DNA from 3 places in the Priestia sp. Y58 genome. Region 1 is predicted to be linked to each of the others. Evidence: riboswitches for the same ligand, from Rfam matches in the RefSeq annotation. Region 1 holds a riboswitch; each other region holds the start of a gene.
The links. Region 1 has a riboswitch for cobalamin ahead of MMB68_RS10725 (ABC transporter substrate-binding protein). Riboswitches for the same ligand answer to the same signal wherever they lie in the genome.

Region 2: linked by a shared signal. The riboswitch ahead of MMB68_RS22630 (HoxN/HupN/NixA family nickel/cobalt transporter) and the one ahead of MMB68_RS10725 (ABC transporter substrate-binding protein) in region 1 are both predicted to bind cobalamin.
Region 3: linked by a shared signal. The riboswitch ahead of nikA (nickel ABC transporter substrate-binding protein) and the one ahead of MMB68_RS10725 (ABC transporter substrate-binding protein) in region 1 are both predicted to bind cobalamin.

The regions. Positions count from the first base shown of each region.
Region 1 covers NZ_JAKWFL010000003.1:135,653-140,830, reverse strand. Annotated here, with positions in the region: gene cbiB (adenosylcobinamide-phosphate synthase CbiB) at 1-188, opposite strand, end outside; gene MMB68_RS10730 (adenosylcobinamide amidohydrolase) at 193-801, opposite strand; gene MMB68_RS10725 (ABC transporter substrate-binding protein) at 890-1,849, opposite strand; cobalamin riboswitch at 2,108-2,240, opposite strand; gene MMB68_RS10720 (hypothetical protein) at 2,376-2,510, opposite strand; gene MMB68_RS10715 (thioredoxin family protein) at 2,657-2,971, opposite strand; gene MMB68_RS10710 (YpjP family protein) at 3,160-3,762, opposite strand; gene MMB68_RS10705 (class I SAM-dependent methyltransferase) at 4,143-4,922, opposite strand; gene MMB68_RS10700 (BrxA/BrxB family bacilliredoxin) at 5,057-5,178, opposite strand, start outside.
Region 2 covers NZ_JAKWFL010000009.1:92,048-97,225, reverse strand. Annotated here, with positions in the region: gene MMB68_RS22655 (DUF418 domain-containing protein) at 1-193, shown strand, start outside; gene MMB68_RS22650 (ABC transporter permease) at 229-912, shown strand; gene MMB68_RS22645 (ABC transporter ATP-binding protein) at 914-1,846, shown strand; gene MMB68_RS22640 (undecaprenyl-diphosphatase) at 1,993-2,586, shown strand; gene MMB68_RS22635 (organic hydroperoxide resistance protein) at 2,738-3,157, shown strand; cobalamin riboswitch at 3,263-3,445, shown strand; gene MMB68_RS22630 (HoxN/HupN/NixA family nickel/cobalt transporter) at 3,579-4,376, shown strand; gene MMB68_RS22625 (M20 family metallopeptidase) at 4,606-5,178, shown strand, end outside.
Region 3 covers NZ_JAKWFL010000011.1:35,741-40,918, forward strand. Annotated here, with positions in the region: gene ftsZ (cell division protein FtsZ) at 1-851, shown strand, start outside; cobalamin riboswitch at 854-1,043, shown strand; gene nikA (nickel ABC transporter substrate-binding protein) at 1,187-2,728, shown strand; gene MMB68_RS23990 (GNAT family N-acetyltransferase) at 2,798-3,325, shown strand; gene MMB68_RS23995 (hypothetical protein) at 3,581-3,754, opposite strand; gene MMB68_RS24000 (YfmQ family protein) at 3,897-4,340, opposite strand; gene MMB68_RS24005 (lmo0937 family membrane protein) at 4,534-4,671, shown strand; gene MMB68_RS24010 (TatD family hydrolase) at 4,704-5,178, opposite strand, start outside.

The DNA of each region.
Region 1 (5,178 bases):
ATCACAAGAAGAAATCCTTTGAATCGTTTTCCTGCACCTTTATTTAATCTGGAATCCATCCAATAAATCCACTTGCCAAACCAACGAACGGGATGCGGCCAATTTTCAGGGTCGCCTATAATTCGGTCAATTACTAAAGCAATCGTCATGGCCGTCATGTGTGCAATTATCGCTTGTGTAATACTCACTTCTTCACCTCTTTCCCTTAAGTCCCTGCTCTAAGCTTATTTTCACCAGCTTGGCTACCGCTTGACCTAAAGCGGTCATAGAGCCTGCATATTCATATAATGTTCCTTGCTGAGACGCTGCAACTGAGATGCTGTCCGTAGATGTTCCTGTAGCAATCGTCTTTGTAGCTGGATCTATGATACCCAGCTGTGACAGCGTTTTTGTTTTGGCTTCTGTGGCCGCAATAAAAAGCTGTAAAAACGCAGCATCCGTAAGCGTACCTTCAACGAAAAAAAACATATTAATTGTACCGGGAGAGGAATAGAACGGCACAGCTTCGTCAGCTGTAATATCTACTGCGTTTCCTACTCCAGCCGTTATCACGGAAGCTACTCTTACTCCGTAGCCTTCATAACAGTAAACTGCTCTTTCTTTTAACCAAACAGCTGTCATCAACCCTACGATTTGCTCATGGCGCACATTTTCTTTCATCAAATATTGCTCATACTCCAAAGAAGGAGTATCTGAATAATAGTCTTTGTGAACAAATCGATTGTAAAAGGTGTCCGTTTCCGTAATGCCTGTTCCTAAAACCCCTGAGCTGTATGTTTTATAAGAAGTCTCGGTTTTCATAATTAAAAGCTCAGGCCGTTCTTCAATTTTAAGATGTGAAAAGGGACCAATCCCCTTTTCAATTCGAACTGGAATATGGTCCCTCTTCTTATTTATTGTACACCTCAGGGTATACTGCTTTTGCTAAGTCCTCTAAGCCATCTACAATACGAGGTCCTAAGCGGTTGATTTTGTTTTGGTCAACCTTCTCGATGTTACCCTCTTTTACAGCAGTCATGCTGCTCCAAGCGGGACGCTTCATAATCTCATTTTTGTCTGCATCATACGTTGCGATAATAACGTCAGGGTTTAACTTAACAACTTGCTCTTCAGAAAACTTAACCCAACCCTTTTCACTAGCCGCTACGTTATCAGCACCGATCATAGTAAGCATTTCGTTCATGAACGTACCTTTTCCTGTTGTATAAATCTCAGGAGCTCCTGATACCTCTATCCATACTTTTTTACGATCTTCTTTTGAAATCGTTTTTGCTTTTTTCTCAATTGAAGCTACTTTTTCTTTCATGTCTTTAATTGTTTGATTAGCTTCTTTTGTTTTGCCCGTTAATTTACCGATTTGCGTAATAGAATCATAAACCGTATCAAACGTTGTTGAATCTTTTACAACAAATACCGGAATCCCCGCACTTTCAATTTGTTTAAATACTTCATCCGAAACGCCCATACTTGAAGCGTGTGCCAGCACTAAATCAGGATTTAAAGCAATAACTTTTTCTGCATTAACGTTCATATCTCCTACCTGCGCTTTTTTCTTTACGCTTTTAGGATAATCATCGTTGCTTGTGACACCGACTAATTCTTTTTCAAGGCCAAGGGCATATACAATCTCCGTATTACTTGGCATTAGTGAAACAATTTTCTTAGGCTGTTTTTTTAACGTAATTTCTTTATCACGCGCGTCTTTTACCTTCACAGGAAATGCAGCTTGTGACGTTTGTCCTGTATCTTGCTTCGTTTTTTTATCACTGTTGCTTTGGCTGCCTGCACCGCATGCAGCAAGTACGATGACTAACAGTGCAATAATAGAATACGAAAGCCATTTTTTCATCTAAATACTCCCCCTATATATTGTTCATTGTGAATACGAAACCTCCACGTTAAAGAAAAAGCAAATGATCATGCAAAAAGCAGCGCTATCCTGTTTTTCCGCTTTGACTATGTATACTGCTCGCAGGCAGCTTCAAAATAAAAAAGCTTTACTTTCAATTGAAAGCAAAGCAGGTAACGTCAAGATAAGCAGGAAAAGAATCCATTCACTATACTTGATATGTATGTTCATTACCCTGCTTCACCCTTCCTCGAAGGTTTCACAGCTAACAATAAGGCAGGTCTCCTGACTTACGCACAAAGCGCTTACAGTGGCGGGACCGCGCTGGTTTTTCACCAGACTTCCCTTTTCACTCAATCTTTAAATTGAGACCTTATTGCTTTACGATTATTCACTTGTCCTAGTATACCCCACTCATCGAAAAATGGAAATAGCAATTCTCACAAAAAAAGAGGTTGAGCCATAACTAAATCACTCCAATTTAAAGATGAACAAATGGGATAAAGAAGCTAATATGAATCGCTTGTTACAGCGCTGTTGATTTCCGTGCCAGGCTTCGCTTTCCGCGGGCGGCCGGTGAGCCTCCTCGTCGCTGACGCTCCTGCGGGGTCTCCCCTGTTCCGCTTTTCCCGCAGGAGTCTTCTCCTTGCTCTCCAATCAACCGCTAGAAGCAACTAAACACATAAAACCTACGTTCACTCTACCAATGAAAAAATCCGGACGAGTTAGATTCTCCATTAAGAATCTTAATTCATCGTTCGGATTTCCCTTCAACTAAAATACGTTTGTCCTAGTCTCCTTAGGTAATTAAAGAGTTGCTAAAAATTCACGGACCGCTTCAGGCGTTTTAGCATTTGCACTGTGCAAGTGTGCAATTTTTTCACCGTTTTTATATACAAGAAGAGAAGGAATACCCATTACATTGTTTTCAGCAGAAAGTTCTTCAAACTCATCCTTGTCAATTTTAAACCATGCTTTATCTGTATTTTCGTCAACGATTTCATTAATGAACATATCCAAACGTTTGCAATCAGGACACCACGTTGTCGTAAAAATCCCAACGCTTAGTGTTTCGTTCTTAATTTGTTCGCGAAATTGTTTTTCTTCCGTAAATTGTTTCATTGTGTTACCTCCAGCATCTATTCGTTCCTTCTCCCTATTCTATGGTAAGAAGTCTGACTTCATTATAAACGATTTTTTTATCGTTGTGCTAATGTTTCAGCTTATTTAGACCATAACGGTTTTAGACGTAAAAAAATGCTAGCTTAAAAAAGCTAACATTTCGAAATCGTAGAATGTTGTGTCTATTATCAGCTAAACCATTTAGGGGGCATATTTCGGTTCCAATAAATTTTCCCTAAATCATAATGCTTTTGAAAATTATCTGCAGCCGCATGATAGTGAAAATTAAACCAGTATCCATCTTTTGGAGGATTTTCACGTCGTACATGAAACCGTATTAAGTCCTGACCGGTCTCCCGGTCATATACATGGAAAATCTTTTCACCGTAGCCAGCAGCAGGGTGCTCGCTTATCTCGAGATTCTGAATCGACTGTTCACGTTCAGTGCCAATGTCAGTCAGCACTTCTTCAATTTTAGGTAACACTGCTTGACGAAATTCATCTTCAATGACAGGTCCAATTTTTGTTCCGAATTTTTCCACTGACTGTTTTTCAGCTGATTCCATTGCATACGTAACAAATGATGAAACGTCTTCATATTTTGGTTCTTCATATGGCAAATGAATATCTTCTATAACAGCTGTGATAGGAGTTGTTTCTCTTACATACCCTGCTTTATGTTGCTTGTCCGCTTTTGCATCATCAACGTATAAATATTCTGGTGGAGTGACAAGCCCAAATGTAAATACTGTAATAAATACAACTAGCATTCTTTTTATCCATCTAGGCATTCGTATCTTTCCTTTCTCATCTTTTCCCATATGGTCTTTTCATATCGTAAAATTCATTATCATAACTCACTAGGTATTGTAACATACTTATTAATTTTTTACCTATATTTGCTTATTCATTTATGCTGTCTACGGGCATTCGACTACTTTTTAGTTAGCACCTTCCTTCTTCTGTTTGTGGTTATCACACCGAGCGGAAACCTATACAAGATATTCCTTTTTTGCTGGATGCTTAAACGCAAAAGTATTTTTATGTTCAAAAATATATCATACTTTTATGAACTTTAGATGAAATTCATAAAAAAAACTTCCAAAACTTTTTAATTCCTAAAAGGTTTTGGAAGTCTTTTCAATGAGCGTTATTCATTTTACTTTTTTGTTTATTTTTGTATATCAATTGTCCCGTAATGAAATTTTGATGTTTTTCGTTTTTGCACGGTAAATCCATGTTCTTCAAAACGAGTGCTTTTCCAATGATCTTTGAGCACGATCTTTTGTTTGGCTACTCTTTTTGCTTCTTGTATAGCCATTGGCGTTAGCGTGGTATACAGTGCTATTGCTTTAATACCGTTAATTCCATTCGATTCATCAATTTGCTCTTGAAACATAGGATCAAAGTAGACAACATCAAAAGAATTATCTTCACAACACGCCAAAAACGATTCAAAATTTTGATGAACCACGTTTATACGCTTCATTGCATCGTTCAACTCTTGTACGTCACTTTCCCAATTTAAAAGCCCTTGTTTGACTAAATAAGCTACATAGCGGTTGCCTTCTAGTCCGACAACTTTCCCGCTTTCTCCTACCGCTGCGCTCGCCATCATACTATCCGATGCAAGGCCAAGTGTACAGTCAAGCACGCTCATTCCTTTTTCTAAACCAGCCGCTTCAATAAACGGATCACGTTCTCCCCGCAGCCATCTCTTCACTCTAAACATAGCGGAGTTTGGATGAAAAAAAATAGGTTCCTCTTCGTTTTGAACGTGCAACTCTACTCTATTCTTACCGACAACCAGCACATCTGCAGCTTGAAGATTCTGAAGATCTGCAACGGATTTCTTCTCTCTTACTACAAAAGGTATACTTAAATCAGCGGCTACTTGTTTGGCTTTTACAATCATCTGTTCATTTGTTCGACCAGCAGTCGTAACAATCACTTTCATAACTCCCCCTACACTGTTTGGCTATTTACATAAAGAAAAAGGATGCCGATAGACATCCTTTTTCTTATAAAGTATATGCGATTTTTCTCTAAAAATCTATATACTAGATGTGACAAAAGCAGGACATTTTATGAACAGTGCTGCTTAAAGCCATTTAAAATGTTTTCAAAAATAACTTCTAACGGCTGACCTTCAATTTCATGTCGAGGAATAAAATGAACGACTTCTTTTCCTTTTAAAAGTGCCATAG
Region 2 (5,178 bases), on a different contig from region 1:
CATGATTGCAGGGATTTTTGTCTGCATAGGTATTTACGGAATTCAGCTTATCGGCAGCTATATGTACGTGCAAAAATTTCAAACTGGACCGGTGGAAAAGCTACTGCGTATATGGACAAATTTTTCTTGGAGTGGAAAGCCCAAAGAAAAAAAAGCTTTACCGGCGGAAGTAAATCATCCTTTTGTTGGATGATAGCAGTCAAACTTATTTAAAAGGAGATTTTGGAAATGTGGGCTATTAGTGTAAAAGAGTTTCAAAGCTTATTTAAAAGTATTAAATCAATTATCGTTATTTTAATCGTATGCGGTGCTTCCTATGGAATAGCCCATATAGTTAGTCAACTTGGAGGTCAACTGACGAGTGCACAGATTCAAGATGGAGCCAACGGGGGAATTTTGGTGATGCTTCTCGGGTTTGGACCTTTATTTATTTCAAGTCTTTCTCATAATGTTATTAATCAAGAAATTAAAACAAGAACAGCAAGGTTTTTAGTTACCAAAACATCAAGAGAGCGCATTGTACTAGGAAAATTCTTAGGTGTTTGCTGTTTCTGGCTTGTTTGTATCTCTATTTCATTTCTACTGATTGCGTTTATTTCGCATCATTTTTCTTTTTATATATTTTTAGAGTGCCTGCTATTCACCGTTTGTATCATTTCATTTGTTTTAATGCTTTCAGCTTTAATGCCAAGCCCAACTCATACTATGTTTTTATCAATTATGTTATCGCTTGTTCTACCGGTACTGAGCGTGTGGAGCATATTTTCATCAAAAGCGTACATTGCATGGTTTAAGTATGTGACACCTTACTACTATTTAAAGCTGGAGAAAGGGTATCTAACAGTTCTTCTTGTTTTTGCAGCACTTTGTTTATGCACGGCACTTTGGAGTTTTAAAAGGAGAGAAGTATAATATGTATGCCATTGAAACAAGTAAATTAACTAAAAAATATGGATCTAAAACAGTTGTTAACGGTATTAATTTACAGGTACCACAAGGAGAAATTTACGGGTTTTTAGGAAGAAACGGAGCAGGGAAGTCTACCTTTATTAATATGCTTACCGGCGTTTCATTTCCTTCAGCAGGAGAATTTACGCTGCTGGGACAGAGTGATATTGATTTAGAGCTTCAGCAGAAAATAGGCGTTCTTCCTGACTATGCTAACTTTTATGATGAGATGACAGCGCTCAATCATTTGCACTATTTTTTAAAGATAAACGGCCATCGTTTTTCGAAAGAACACTGTAGTAATGTACTGAAGAAAGTAGGATTAGAAGGACATGAGCATCAGAAAGTTGGAAAGTTTTCATTTGGAATGAAAAAGAAGTTAGGAATTGCTCAAGCAATTGTGACAGACCCAGATCTTATCTTTTTAGATGAACCAACTTCTGGAGTAGATATTGAATCTGCTCTCCACATTCATGAACTAATAAGAGAACTCCAAAATCAAGGCAAGACAATTTTTATGACGTCTCATAATTTAAATGAAGTTGAGAAGATTTGTACACGTGTAGCGATTATGAAAAATGGGGTCATTTTAACAGAAGGTACAATGGAAGAGCTGCGCTTTCAATATCAAGCGAAAAAAACGGTGATGATCAAACATGATCCTTATCCAAACAGTCGCAAAGAATACATTCAACAGTTTTTCCGTACGTTGAGTCCCGAAGTTGAATACCATCACATGTACACAAAAGTGATGCTTCAAAAAGAAAGAAATATTCCTCTTATTATTCGTGAATTGATTCAATGCGGCATCGACATTTATCAAGTTCACGTCGAAGAACCTTCTTTAGAAGAAATCTTTTTGCAAAAAAATATTGTGGATCACTCACAGGTGAGTTAATGAGCGACAGTCTGTTGATTTACTACTCAGCCTGACTACATTATCTATAAATACCAGTTAGGAAGCTTCTGACAAAAACATGTTCATTTTCCCAAGAAACTGATAAGATAGCTAATGACATTTAAAAATAAGAAAGGATTTCGATTATGTTATCAGCTATTAATTCAGTAGACTATACCATTTTCCATGCGGTGAATCAGTACGCCTCGCATGTGAAGTTTGTAGATTCGCTGATGGTATTCTTTGCAGATTATGCCCAGTATGTACTTATTGTTTTACTCGGCTTGTTTTTACTTATTAATAAAAACGGCAGCCGTGTTGTAGCATTTCAAGCTTTATGTGCTTGTGCCACAGGAGTCATTATCAATAAAGTGATTAGTTTATTTGCTTATCGAGATCGTCCGTTTATCTCTCACCACGTGAATCAGCTTATTGATCACGCCGCAAATTCTTCATTTCCAAGCGATCATGCTACATCTGCATTAGTTATCACTTTTACCATTTGGCTGCATTTCAAACGTTCAGGGCGCATGTGGGTTGTCATGGGCGTACTCATTGCCTTTTCACGCGTATGGGTTGGCGTTCATTATCCATTTGATGTGTTAACAGGAGCCGTTTTAGGCTGCGTGCTGGCGCTGTTTATTCATTATGTTATTTTTAATACGAAACTGATGAGGGCTATTACCAACTTGTCTATTTTTCGAAAATCAGCTTATGACGAACAGTCTCAATATTATTAAGAAAAAGTCGCAAATACGCGGCTTTTTTTATTGGGAAATTTTTAATGTATTTAATACTTGTTTTTTAAAATTAAATTGTGTACAATTAAATTACAGAAACGATAAATAAAAATTTTTAATAAAGTTAATGAAAAAGAGGAGAGGTTTATACATGAAAGCTTTATATGAAACAACAGTCGTTAACACAGGTGGAAGAACAGGAGAAGTTCACTCTTTAGATAACATCTTTAACTTAGACGTTGCAACACCTCCAGCGCTTGGTGGAGAAGCAACAACAGCAACAAACCCAGAGCAGCTATTTGCAGCTGGATACAGTGCTTGTTTCAACAGCGCGTTAGAATTTATGTTGAAAAAACATAACGTAGAAATCAAAAGCAGTGAAGTAAAAGCTACTGTTCAGCTGCTTCCTGATAAAGCTGATCAAGGAGTGAAAATTAGAGTAGCGCTTGAAGCTCATATCGAAGGCTTAGATTTAGAAACAGCTAAAAAATATGTAGACCTAGCCCATTCATACTGCCCGTATTCAAAAGCAATCAGCGGCAACGTAGACGTAACGGTAGAAGTAGTTTAATTGCTTTAAAAAGCCCTGCTAAGCATGTAAAGCTTAGCAGGGCTTTTTTATTTGAATTTTCTCTATTCATTTGTAAGAAGTACTAGTATAATGAGGAAGAAAATGAATCATTCGCACAGTTTAGGTGCTCTTACATAGCGTAAGAGGTAACAGGGAATCGAGTGCAAATCTCGAGCGGTCCAGCCACTGTAAGCAGGGAGTTTTCTATCTTATCGTCACTCAAAACGGGGAAGGCGGTAGAAAATGATGATCTCAAGCCAGGAGACCTACCTATTCTGTACACTTGACTCTTCTAGGAAAGAGGCGGTGTATCAAGGTACGCAGTGAGCAATTGCTGTTTATTTTCATATGCCGACACATCCTCAATTTCTATAGAATTGAGGCTTTTTTACGTTTTATTTTAAAAAAAGGAGTGTAGGAAATGGAAGGTTTATCAGTTTTTTTACTTGTCTTTTTATTAGGAATCAGGCACGGATTGGATGCAGATCACTTAGCTTTTATTGACGGCCAGACTCGATATAATTGGCGAATGGGCAGCCGTTTTGCCCCTTGGGTCGGAACGCTGTTTTCACTAGGTCACGGAGGAATGGTGGCCGTCACGGCCGGAGTGCTGGGCGTGGTGATGAAAAATTTTACGTTTCCATCATATTTCGATCATTTTGCATCTTGGGTATCTATTATCTCTCTATTTCTGATTGGGACATTAAACACATATCATTTGCTTCGAACTAAAAATAAAGAAGAAGATTTTCAGCTGAGCGGATTAAAAGGGAAGTTTATTCCGAAAATCGCAAAAGGAACAACGAATCCTTTTTTAATTATTCTTGTAGGGGCATTGTTCGCTTTAGCAGCCGAAACGGTCAGTCAAACGGCGGTGTGGTCTCTAGCTGTAGGGAACGCAGGCAAGTATACGCCGCTTTTGTTGGGACTAGTATTTATGTTTGGTATGATGCTTACAGATACAATCGATTCGATGATTGTACATAAAATGGTGAATGAATCGAGCAAATTTGGACAATCTGCTTCCCGCTTGATGGGCTGGGTTATTGTTGTCCTCGCGTATGGTGTGTCGTTCTATTTAGCATTCACTTTCTTTAACCCATGGGCCGAAGTAAACTTTGAAATGGTTGGCGTTATTCTGTTTATTTTTTTAGTGTCTATGTTTGTTTTTGTGAGTGTGAAGTCAAAAGGGAAAAATATTAAAATAAATGTCAATTAGTCAAACGAAAGCTTTAATCTGTTGAAGATTGAAGCTTTTTTGTATGAATTTGTTGAAGTTTATGGCTATTTTCAGTCGGTTATGAATAAGTTAAAGTATTATCTGTATTTAAAGGATGGAAAATTGTCTGAAAACCATTATAATTAAGGATAATTTAAGGTCGTTATGTGAAACGTAGAACATAGTTATACGTACGATAAATAAAAGCATTTAATGCAAGCAGCAGGGGTTGTTTGGAGGAGGAATTGATTTGAGTCAGGTAATGGTAGAACAAAGCGTATTTAGTTATTTAAAAGAACATGAACAAGAGATGCTTGAAGATTTAGTTGGATTTGTGAAAAAAGAATCACCGTCCTACAGTAAAGAGTTAGTAGATCAGTGTGGAATGTATTTAACGCAGCTGTTTCAAAAGCGTTTAGGGGTAGGGTACGAAATTATAGAAGAAAAAGAAGTAGGAAACCACTTGAAATTTACGATTGGAGAAGGAGAAAAGCAGCTTTTAATCATCGGTCACTTTGACACGGTATGGGAAAAGGGAAGGCTGAGTCTAAGAACAGAGGGAAACAAGCTGTACGGTCCGGGAATTTTAGACATGAAAGGCGGCATTGTGCAATCTATATGGGCGATTAAAGCGATTCAAGAGCTTGGTTTATCACTCGATAAAAAAATTGTGTTTTTCTGCAATTCGGATGAAGAGATTGGGTCAATTTCTTCTAAAAAATATATAGAAGAAGAAGCACAAAGAAGTGAAGCAGTGCTAGTAGCGGAACCGGCGGTGGCGGGTTCAGGCGCGTTAAAAACG
Region 3 (5,178 bases), on a different contig from region 1:
TATCTAAAGCAGATGTGAAAATGCAGATTGGTGCGGCCTTAACGCGAGGATTAGGTGCAGGAGCTAATCCAGAAGTGGGAAGAGAAGCAGCCGAAGAAAGCAGAGAACAAATTCAAGAAGTACTGCAAGGCGCAGATATGGTATTCGTAACAGCTGGCATGGGCGGAGGAACTGGTACTGGAGCAGCTCCGGTTATTGCCCAAATTGCCCGTGAACTAAATGCTTTAACAATTGGAGTAGTCACTCGCCCGTTCAAGTTTGAAGGAAATAAACGTACGAAGCAAGCAGTAGGCGGTATTACTGCGATGAATGAATCGGTAGATACCCTTATTGTGATTCCAAACGACCGCTTGCTTGAAATTGTCGATAAAAAGACGCCTATGCTTGAAGCATTCCGTGAAGCAGATAATGTTCTTCGCCAAGGTATTCAAGGTATTTCAGATTTAATCGCTGTGCCGGGGCTGATTAACCTTGACTTTGCTGATGTAAAAACAATCATGTCTAATCAAGGATTTGCGCTTATGGGTATCGGACGAGCTTCCGGATCAGACCGGGCAATTGAAGCAGCGAAAAAAGCGATTTCTAGTCCGCTGCTAGATGCATCGATTGATGGAGCACGAGGCGTGCTGTTGAACATTACGAGCGGCAGCAGCTTGAGTCTTTACGAAGTACAGGAAGCAGCAGATATTGTCACGTCCGCTTCTGATCAGGACTTAAATATGATTTTTGGATCTGTGATTAATGAAGATTTAAAGGACGAAATGATGGTAACCGTTATTGCCACTGGATTTGATGATGAAGATGTTTCACCATCAGCTTCTACTTCTAGAGTTTCAAGAGCACGCTACTAAATTAAATAACCAGCTTTTATGGTAGCAATTGTTTTTCAATTGCCTTAAAAGGGAATCCGGTGCAAATCCGGAGCGGTCCCGCCACTGTAACAAGGAGCCTTATGTCAAAAAGCCACTGTCTATTTAGAGACGGGAAGGCGGTATAAGGCAATGACTTGAAGCCAGGAGACCTGCCATAAATCTCAGCACACAATAACCTACGAGGATAGGGAGGTGTTTTGGCAGAATCAAAAATAAGATAAACAAGGGATACGTTTATCTGAATTTGTTGTGAAGACAAGCACTTCTTTTTAGAAGTGCTTTTTTGTGTATTAAAATAGAAGGTGGAAAAATCAATGATAAATAATAAAAAACTCGTATCTATGATATTTCTCGTGTTACTTTGCCTCACTGCTTGCGCTCCTAATGAAGAGAGCGTAAGTATAAAAGAAAGAAAGAAAACGGATAAAAGTGTGACGTTTTTATTTAATTTTACATCTGCAACGCTTGATCCTCATAGGGACGATAATTATACAGCAGTTCGTGCGGGAGTAGGGGAGACGCTTGTTAAAATCAGCGACGATTTAAAAATAAAGCCTTGGCTTGCTGAAAAGTGGGAAACGAAAGATAACGGCCTTACATGGACATTTATGATAAGAAAGAACATCACGTTTCAAAATGGAAAAGCGCTGGATGCAAATGCCGTTAAGTCTTCTCTTCAAAGAACGATAGATCAAAGCTATGCGATGAAAAACGCTTTAAATATTAAAGAAATGAAAGCGAACAGTCATGCGCTGACAATTACATTAAAAGAACCAATGCCTAAATTTCCTTCTGAGTTAGTGCATCCAAACACAGCTATTATAGATGTTGATGTTTCTAATATAGCTAAGAAGCCCATTGGTACAGGGCCATTTCACGTTTTGACTTTCGATCAAGGAAATCAAGTGAAGTTAGAAAGATATGAACATTATTGGAATGGAAAAGTGAAATTGAAAAATGCGATCTTTGCATTTAACGAAGATGCTAATGCGCGAGTTGCGGCTCTTCAGTCCGGGACAGCGGATATTATTTATCGGCCGCCTTTAGAAAGCTTGAGCACTTTACAAGCGAATTCGTCTTTCAAAGTAAGTGGAGTACCTAGTGTGCGTACTCATTTATTGCTTTATAATCAAACCAATGACTCATTAAAAGACGAAAATGTAAGAAAAGCTATCGATACTTTATTGAACCGAAAAGAAATTGTCAGTAGCATAATGAACAATCAAGCGGCAGCGGCTCGAGGTCCATTTTTACCTCAATTTCCTTTTGCTGATAATACTGCTAACGAGCAAAGAGGTATGACATCTGCTAGAAAATATTTAGAGAAAGCAGGCTATCAAATCAAAAATGACAAAGCAATCAAAAATGGAAAGTCACTATCGCTCTCTCTTGTCACATACAGCTCTCTGCCAGAACTGCCTTTAATTGCTCAGCTTATACAGTCTAATGCGAAAGAGTTAGGAATTACTATTAAGATTCACCTAGTTGAAGATAGCGATGAATATGTAATGGCAAAAGATGATTGGGATTTAGCATTGTACAGCCTTATCACAGCACCTAGAGGGGATGCCAGCTATTATTTAAGCACGAACTATTTGCCGGGCGGTGGTTTAAATGCCAGTCGGATTAATGACGATACGCTAACAAAAATGATAGAACAGTTAAATTCAACCGTAGATGACGCAAAACGAAATCAGCTAGCCAAGCAAGCAACCGCTTTGATTAATAGAAAAATGCTGACATCATCGATTGTACATCCAAACATTGTTGTTGCTTATAATCAACAAGTGAAAAATTGGACAACAAATCCAAGCGAGTATTATATGCTGACTCAGCATTTAGACGTAACGCCGTAGTCAATATTGTTGTTCCTATAGGAAAACGAGAAAGTATACAATGATAGATAAAAGGATGTGACAGTAAACGTGCAAGAAGTACAAATGTATCAAATTAAAGAAGTAACAGAAAAGGATGCGAAAGTGGTTCAGTTTGTCATGAATATGCGGAATGAGCTATTTCCTATGCTGGAAAAAAATCAGCTTCCTGTGGATTTGCTTCATTTTAATGAACATTACGTTCAAGCGAAAGACGCTGCTTTTTTTGCAGCTGTTACGGAAAATCAACAAGTAATTGGAACAATTGGTTTATACGCTTACGATGGAAGGTTTCATGCATTAAAAAAGCAATATGAACATAAAACTGCAGCTGAGATTGTAAAATGCTATGTCGATCCAGCGTACCGGCGTCTAGGCATTGGACAGCAGCTGTTAAAAGCAGTGGAACAATTTGCTCAAAATCATTTTTATGACACGTTGTATCTGCATACTCATCCTTTTTTACCGGGGGCTATCCCATTTTGGACTTCACAAGGTTTTATCGAAAGGCTTGCTGAACAGGAAGAGCCATGGAATACGCTGCACATGGACAGAAAAATACAACCAGTCGTAATGTAACGATATTATACAGTAATTACCATAGAATCTAGATAAGAGCTCATGCTATAATAAGCGTACTTACATTTATAGCCTGTAGGGCAAGTCCTTACAGAAAAGAACCACGTTTCGAATTGGCTGAAGCGTGGTTTTTTTCTATGAAAAACAAATAACAAAATATTTTTAAAAATATATATGAAATCGCTTTCAAAATAATGAAATATATTATATAATTACTAGTGTTGTGTTGTACTTTGTTAGTGTTAAATCAATATCCTACATGTGTGAGCCGACTGCCTTATGGTAGTCGGCTTCCTTTTTATGGTAGTATTCTAAAAGGAAATAGCATTCTTTGAAATGGCTGTAATCGTCATGACAATAGTTGTCCCAAAGGCCCATTTGAAAAGAAAGAAAAGTCGCAATCATTCCAAACCCTAACAAAGAAAGCATTATCCATCACCTCTTAAAAAGTTAGAAAATTCTATTAATTTATATTATAGCATTAGAATTAATGTTAAAGTTTGGTATTTTTAAATAAGGTAGCTTCAACCTAAAACTAAAAACTAAAAAAGCCGCCTTGTAGGCGACTGGTTTAAGCTAGGTCAGCTGTTATGGACTGCTTTTGAAGGTGATCAGACAGCAGGCTGTAAGCAATAATTTTCTTTTTATACTGTTTTACGACATCGACGTGATCATGATAACTGTATACGCATAATCGAACATCGTTTTTTCCTTTTTTCGTATCGATAACCAGTGGAGTTTCACTGTCTTCTAGGTGTTTATAATAGTCCTTATTTCCTTCATGGACATAATATTGTTTTAAAAATGTTGCTTTATTAAAATAATCAATCACTTGCATTTTATCTTTGCCTTCTAGATGTTTCCCATCAACTGTGACAGTAACGTTTTGATCATCAAGTGTTGGGTGTAATTGAAATTTAGTCATAAGCCATTTGACCACTGGAGTTGGAAGACACGTTATTAATATTTTGAGTGCACTTACAAGAATGATGGAAAGTAATACAATCCACGTCATAGTTAATCATCTCCGCTATAGTTTAAATGAAATAAGATTACATACCTATTTTATCACAGAGAACATGAGTGCTTTTTGTACATTATGTGAACCTTCCTCAGTGAAAAGATGTATATGAAATGCGTTTATTTATGCACATTTAGGGAAATATAAAATTATAACAAATACTACATATAAAAAAGGAGAAAAAATTATGTTGTGGACGATTATTGGACTTTTATTTATTTTTTGGTTATTAGGATTAGTTTTTCATATTGGCGGCGGCATCATTCACATTCTTCTTGTCATTGCAGTGATTGTGCTAATCGTAAAACTTGTGAAACGAATTTAGATATAAAAGGCCTTTCCTTAGGGAAAGGCCTTTTATATAGAGAGACTATAAAAACAAGACGTATTTTGATATAAAAAATCATATGTCTCCGTTACAGAAACTCCTTTGAGACGTGCTATTTCCTGAACGGACTGATGTATCATTGATGGAACCGTTGTGTGGTTTTGAAAAGGTCCTTCAAATGGCCACGGACCATCTGTTTCCACCATCAAGTAGTCAAGAGGGTATTCCATGACAAGCGCTTGGATTTTAGGCTTATATACAATATCGGGTGTAACTGAAATATAGTAGCCGTTGTTTTTCATTCGTTCAACGGTTTTTTTAGCTCCTTTGAACCAGTGGAAGTGAGCTTTAGACACAGAATGTTTTTCTAATAAGTCGCATACGATCTCAGCGTCTTCATATACAGCATGAAGAATTAACGGTTTACCCCATTTTTTTGAATGAACAATAAAAGCTTCAAGCAGCTCCAAATAGGGCTCTAGAGAAAGAGTGTATGTCTGACTT